3 regions of the Peribacillus sp. FSL K6-1552 genome follow, and region 2 is predicted to be linked to each of the others. Evidence: riboswitches for the same ligand, from Rfam matches in the RefSeq annotation. Region 2 holds a riboswitch; each other region holds the start of a gene.
The links. A riboswitch is a leader RNA that binds a small molecule or an ion and turns the genes downstream of it on or off. The one in region 2 is predicted to bind S-adenosylmethionine.

Region 1 (2,271 bases), 1.8 Mb from region 2:
TTGGGAAATGGAACCACCTTAGGAGGCATCATCGTGGATGGGGGCAAATTCGACTGGAACTCACCAAACTACCCTGGCTTTACGGAACCAGATCCAAGCTACGATGGGATTGTATACTCTGAAGCAGTCGGCCCTGCTGCCTTTATCACAAAAGCTCGTGTGCAATTACTTCGTGATTTAGGGCCGACGTTAAGTGCTCAAAGCGCGTTCCAGTTTACGCTGGGGCTAGAAACGTTGCATGTGAGAATGAAAGAGCATCTTTCGAACACTAAGTCTGTTATTCAATATTTGGAAAATCATCCTGCCGTGAACTGGGTTTCGCACCCTAGTAATGGAAGTCACCCTGATAAAGCGCTGGCGGACAAATATTTGCCTAAGGGAGCAGGATCTGTTGTGACTTTTGGAATTCAAGGTGGACGCGAAGCTGGAGCAAAACTTATCAATTCGGTAGAATTATGGTCGCATGTAGCCAACGTAGGGGATGCTAAAAGTTTAATTATCCACCCTGCTAGTACGACCCATCAACAATTAAATGATGTAGGTTTAGCAAAAGCAGGTGTAAGTGCTGATCAAGTGCGCATATCGATTGGTATAGAAAACGTAGAGGATTTAATAGAAGATTTAGAGCAGGCAATTGAAAAAGCGACGAATATTGTCTCCTTAACTTCTAAAACTGTTTAATAAAAAAGACCTGTTCATTCTTTCCTAGAAATATTATACATTGCGCTCCTTTTTTATCTATGATAAAATTTCTCCATACTAAAGAACTTAATGATGTACAAAATATTCTATATATTAGCTCTTATCAAGAGAGGTGGAGGGATGTGCCCGATGAAACCCGGCAACCGACAAGGAAATTTCCTTGGAAAGGTGCCAATTCACACAAAGTTTAATCGCTTTGGAAGATGAGAGAAAGGCCTGCTTTTTCACCTGCCTTTCTGCTCATGCAGAAAGGTTTTTTCTATTTAGTTTGGGAAAACCTTTACATGTATAGCAATATTGAAAAACGGTTTTAAAACATATTTACAGGCTGATAATGAAGATAAATCAACTAAGTTCATAGGTTTTATTGGATAAAAGAGGTGAGTATTAATGATTACATTGACAAAAGTTAGTAAGCTATTCCGAACAGGAAAAGGAAGCAGCGACACGATTAAGGCTGTAAATAATGTTAATGTTGAAATAAATAAAGGCGAGATTTTCGGTATTATTGGCTACAGCGGAGCAGGGAAAAGTACTTTGATCAGGATGCTTAATGGATTGGAAACACCAACAGAAGGATCCGTTGTGGTGGCTGATAAAGAAATTTCCAAAATCAAAGGTGCTAAGCTACGTAAAGCTCGACAAGAAATCAGCATGATCTTTCAACATTTTAATTTATTATGGTCTAGAACCGTTCAGGAGAATATATCGTTTCCTCTAGAAATTGCAGGGGTTTCGAAAAACGAGCGTATCAAGCGTGTGAATGAATTAATTAAGTTAGTTGGGCTTGAAGGAAGAGAAAAGGCATATCCTTCGCAATTAAGCGGAGGGCAAAAACAAAGGGTCGGGATTGCTAGGGCTCTTGCTAACAATCCTAAAGTGCTACTGTGCGATGAAGCGACGTCTGCTTTAGACCCGCAGACAACCGATTCAATACTTGAATTGCTTGTGGACATCAATAAGCGTCTTGGTCTAACGATTGTTTTGATTACACATGAAATGCACGTCATCCGTAAAATTTGTCACCGCGTGGCAGTAATGGAAAGTGGTCAAGTAGTTGAACAAGGACCTGTCCTGGAAGTCTTCAAGAATCCGAAAGAACAAATGACGAAGCGTTTCGTTCAACAGGTAACAGAGCCTGAAGAAACAAAAGAAACAATGGAACACTTGCTGGAACGCTATCCGGCAGGAAAAGTAATTCAATTGACGTTCGTAGGAGATCATGCAGAGAGTCCGTTAATTACTAAGCTGGTACGTAACTTTGAGTTGGATGTCAATATCGTTCAAGGAAAAATATCTCAAACTAGAAGTGGTTCATATGGAACGTTATTTATCCACCTTGATGGCAATGAGGATGAAATGCTCCGCGCAATCGAATTCATTAAAGCACAGCATGTAGGCGTGGAGGTGATTACTCATGCTTGAAGAATTATTACCGAATGTAGATTGGGAAGACATTATTGAAGCAACAAAAGAAACACTTTATATGACTAGTATCTCAGTACTAGCAACCTTTTTTATAGGCATACTACTAGGGTTAGTCCTGTTTTTAACAGGGAAAGGTAATAT
Region 2 (2,271 bases):
TAAAGTGCTTTTTTACATATAGAGATTTAAAAAAATGAAATGGAAAATCTCATTCCACCAAATGGATATTGCCTTTGGATAACCATATATTAATTTTCATTTCGCAGAACAAAAGGATAGAAAAAGCCGGCTAATCTAAACCAGATATAGTTATTTTACCTGAACTTTGAACAGTTGGATACGACTTAACTAGATTGAATGAGATTGCGGATGAAGAAGCAGAAAAAACGATTACATTCATTTTTTATAACATACGTATACAAGGATGGCAGTGAGTCCATACCGTTCAAAAGGTGCGCAAGTTCTATTCGTATCCGCCGAGTGGCCCAAACCGAGGCTCGATCATTAGGGACCGATATAGGGTCAGCCGTGCCATGGAGAACCAAGCCTACGTTTTAGCATTAAATCGTTCAGGGTCCGATTTTAATAAAATATTTGCCGAACAATCCCTGATTATAGATCCATGGGGGAATATCGTAAGTGAAGCCGGCAAAAGAAAGAACTCCTAACAGGTACCCTGGACCTCTCAAAAGTAACGGAAGCATGTAACAAAACTGAATTCGAAGAACTTCGTGCGGATTATTATTAAATTACCCATTGACAAACTATTTAAAAAGTTGATATTATTTTCCCGAAGATTAAAATTTCAGAAAACATTTACATTTACATTTACTCTTATCAAGAGCAGGCTGAGGGATAAAGGCCCTATGAAGCCCAGCAACCGACTGTAATACCATTGTGAAATGGGGCGGAGTTTCCGCCGGATTATAAATCCACAGGGCACGGTGCTAATTCCACCAGAAAGCAATATTTCTGGAAGATAAGAGGTCCGAAGCTAAAACTTCTGCCTCTTTCTATATGAAAGAGGCTTTTTCATTATTATTTTTATATATTTGGAGGGGAAAATAATGACTTTAAACCATTCGAACTTTGAATTACTGTCAAATGAAACTGCAATAACCCTTGCAAAAAAACTAGGGTTGGTCAAAACAGATGCCACTTTAAAATGTAGAGAGATAGGCGATGGAAACTTAAATTATGTTTTTCATATTACAGACACAGCCACAAAAAAAGGAATTATAATCAAACAAGCGGTTCCTTATGCAAAGGTACTTGGTGAAAGTTGGCCGCTGACCTTAAAAAGGGCTGCAATTGAAGCAAATGCACTTATCCATTTTAAGAGCTATTGTCCCGAATTTGTACCGCAAGTCTATTATTCAGATGAACAGCTTGCTATCACAATCATGGAAGACCTCTCACACTTAAAAATAGCGAGAACAGGCTTAATCGATGGCGATCAATTTCCATTACTATCGAAACATATTGGTGAGTATGTTGCGAAAACGGCATTTTACACATCTGATTTGCATTTAGAACCGTCTGCGAAAAAAGAAGTGGCCCGAAACTTCACGAATCCTGAACTCTGCAAAATTACTGAAGTTTTTGTTTTCACAGATCCTTTTTTTGAAGAACTACCGGGTGAGTATGAAGTAGAATTGACGGATGCTGCCAAAAGCATTTGGAATGATCAAGAAGTAATACTTGAAGTCTCTAAGCTGAAACAAAGCTTTGAAACCGAACAGGAAGCCTTACTTCATGGAGATTTACATACGGGAAGTATATTTGCAAGTGATACCGAAACGAAGATTATTGATCCTGAATTCGCTTTTTATGGACCAGTTGGGTTTGATCTTGGCCAATACACAGCAAACCTTCTATTCCAGGCAGTTACACGTAATCCCGCTGGAAAAGAGGAAATTTTCACACACCTCCAAGAATTTTGGGATACTTTTGAAGAGACATATACTAATCTTTGGAATACCCAAAACAAAAGTCCGTTTCGTCAAGTAAATGGTTATCTATCATATGTGCTCACTAAATTCAGAAAAGATGCATATGGTTTTGCTGGCTGTGAGCTGATTCGGAGAACAATAGGCTTATCTCATGTTGCAGATTTAAATGTTATTGAAGATAAAGAAACAAGAATCGCTGCCAAAACGGCTACATTGAAAATTGGTGCTTTTTTAATTAAAAAAAGGGAAGAATTAGATGTTCCAGCTGTGATTGAAGCATTGAAGCAACATACACTGCCTACTTATTCAACCCTTTAAAAGGAGAACTACATATGACGACGACGACAACAGCCTTACCTTATTCCGTTCAATGGGATGATACTCATATAACTTTATTAAATCAACAGGCCTTACCTACAATTACAGAATTCATTAAACTTTATTCCGTTGAGGATGTATTTGACAGCATTTTGACATT
Region 3 (2,271 bases), 2.3 Mb from region 2:
AGTTCACTTTAGCTGCCGCTTGCTTTACGTATGCAAACGCACGGACTAATTCAATCGGCATTTTTTCATTACCAATTTTGAAGTTGTTACGGCTTCTCTCGGTTTGTGCTCCCCAATACTTATCAGCAGGAACTTTCACTTCACCCATCGTATCTCGTTCGATTCTGTATTCCATGTGTTCTCCTCCTATGTTTGCACTATCCACCGAAAACCTTATGTATATGAAATGAATAATGACATATTATTAATTCTTCTCTCTATACATTGTACAAACTTTATTATTTTAAAGCAAAGAAACAGAACAAAACCTTCCCTATATTTCAGAAAATCCATTTAATTAAACAAAGTCTTTTAAAGAATCTCAACACCTTATACCATCGCGTTTTCCACAATATTTAGGGGTTTTTCATTGGACCAATCATGTTTTGAAAACGCTAGTCCTAATTAACCAATAAAGAATTATCGAGCAATATTTTCCCAGAATGTTCTTGACAGCACTTTATATATATAGTAAATTCAAAAGAAATTGAATAATCTAAACTCTTATCGAGAGAGGTATAGGGAATGGCCCGATGACACCTCAGCAACCTTCATTTGTTTCAAACCAATGAAAAGGTGCTAATTCCACAAGTTTGTGAACTTGGAAGATAAGAAGAATGACTCGTCCATACTTAACCAAGTCTTCTTCTTAAAGAAGACTTTTTTTATTTTATAAAACACAAAGGAGCAGTGAAAACTATGTATAAAACAGAAACATATCTTGCTCAACTAGGTAATCGCAGTGAAACCGCGACAGGAACAGTCAATCCGCCGGTTTACTTTTCGACAGCTTTCCGCCACGAAGGAATTGGCCAATCAACTGGATTCGATTATACAAGGACAGGTAATCCAACACGTCAACTTTTGGAACAATCCATCGCCAACCTTGAAAGAGGTGACCAAGGGTATGCCTGCAGTTCAGGAATGGCGGCCATCTCTACCATACTAGCCTTATTTAAATCAGGTGATGCATGGATAGTCAGCGAAGATCTATATGGTGGTACATATCGTTTGCTAGAACAAGGTTTTAAAAAATGGGGCTTACAGTGTGACTATGTAAACACTTGTTGTTTAGAGGATATCGAAAAAGCTATTACTCCTCAAACAAAAGCCATCTTTATCGAAACTCCCACTAACCCTCTTATGCAGCAAACAGATATTAGCGCTGTTGCCGCACTTGCCAAACAATTTAATTTACTTTTGATTGTTGACAACACTTTTTATACGCCGCTTCTGCAGCAGCCTATCCTGCTTGGAGCCGATATTGTAATCCATAGCGCAACGAAGTATCTCGGTGGTCATAATGATGTTCTGGCTGGACTAATCGTGGCTAAAGGTGCAGAATTATGTGATTCGATTGCCTTCCATCATAATGGAACAGGAGCGGTGTTGAGCCCATTTGATTCATGGCTGTTAATGCGCGGAATGAAAACCCTGGCACTGCGGATGGAACGTCATGAAAAGAACGCCAAAATCCTTGTAGATTATTTATCAGAACATGAATGTGTAACGGACGTCCTGTATCCCGGCAGAGGTGGTATGATTTCTTTCCGGATAATTGACGAAGCAGCGGTCAATCCATTTTTACAATCACTTTCATTAATTTCATTTGCAGAAAGTCTTGGAGGCGTTGAAAGCTTCATCACCTATCCGGCTACACAAACACATGCCGATATCCCTCTTGAAGTTAGAACTGCTAATGGGGTTTGTAATCGACTTCTACGCTTCTCGGTTGGCATCGAAGACAGCGACGATTTAATTCAAGACCTGCAACAAGCATTTGCACATGTAAAAAGGGAGGCACTACGATGACAAATCATGATTTCAGTTTTGAAACCAAATTACTTCATAACCAGCATAAATTCGATCCGACAACAGGCGGTGTGAGCGTCCCTATTCAGCACGCTTCCACTTTCCATCAAACTGATATCGATACATTCGGCAAGTACGATTACAGCAGGAGCGGAAATCCAACACGGGAAGCACTTGAAGATATCATTGCCGAGCTTGAAGATGGTACTCGCGGCTTTGCCTTTTCATCAGGTATGGCGGCCATTTCAACAGCATTCCTTCTGCTTTCTGCTGGCGACCATATCGTCATCTCAGAAGATGTGTATGGCGGTACGTTCCGGATGGTTACAAGCGTGTTGACCCGCTTCAACATCGAGCATACTTTCGTTGATATGACGGACCTCGAAAGCGTTAAATCGGCCGTTCAACCTAATACGAGAG

Region 1: linked by a shared signal. The riboswitch ahead of NST21_RS25835 (methionine ABC transporter ATP-binding protein) and the one ahead of mtnK (S-methyl-5-thioribose kinase) in region 2 are both predicted to bind S-adenosylmethionine.
Region 3: linked by a shared signal. The riboswitch ahead of NST21_RS05970 (methionine biosynthesis PLP-dependent protein) and the one ahead of mtnK (S-methyl-5-thioribose kinase) in region 2 are both predicted to bind S-adenosylmethionine.

What each region holds. Positions count from the first base shown of each region.
Region 1 is NZ_JBBOST010000001.1:5,363,548-5,365,818, reverse strand. It holds gene NST21_RS25840 (O-acetylhomoserine aminocarboxypropyltransferase/cysteine synthase family protein) at 1-681, shown strand, start outside; SAM riboswitch class I at 800-912, shown strand; gene NST21_RS25835 (methionine ABC transporter ATP-binding protein) at 1,093-2,127, shown strand; gene NST21_RS25830 (methionine ABC transporter permease) at 2,120-2,271, shown strand, end outside.
Region 2 is NZ_JBBOST010000001.1:3,551,550-3,553,820, forward strand. It holds gene NST21_RS16980 (nitrilase-related carbon-nitrogen hydrolase) at 375-509, shown strand; SAM riboswitch class I at 673-827, shown strand; gene mtnK (S-methyl-5-thioribose kinase) at 909-2,111, shown strand; gene mtnA (S-methyl-5-thioribose-1-phosphate isomerase) at 2,126-2,271, shown strand, end outside.
Region 3 is NZ_JBBOST010000001.1:1,238,106-1,240,376, reverse strand. It holds gene fumC (class II fumarate hydratase) at 1-175, opposite strand, end outside; SAM riboswitch class I at 541-654, shown strand; gene NST21_RS05970 (methionine biosynthesis PLP-dependent protein) at 739-1,851, shown strand; gene metC (cystathionine beta-lyase) at 1,848-2,271, shown strand, end outside.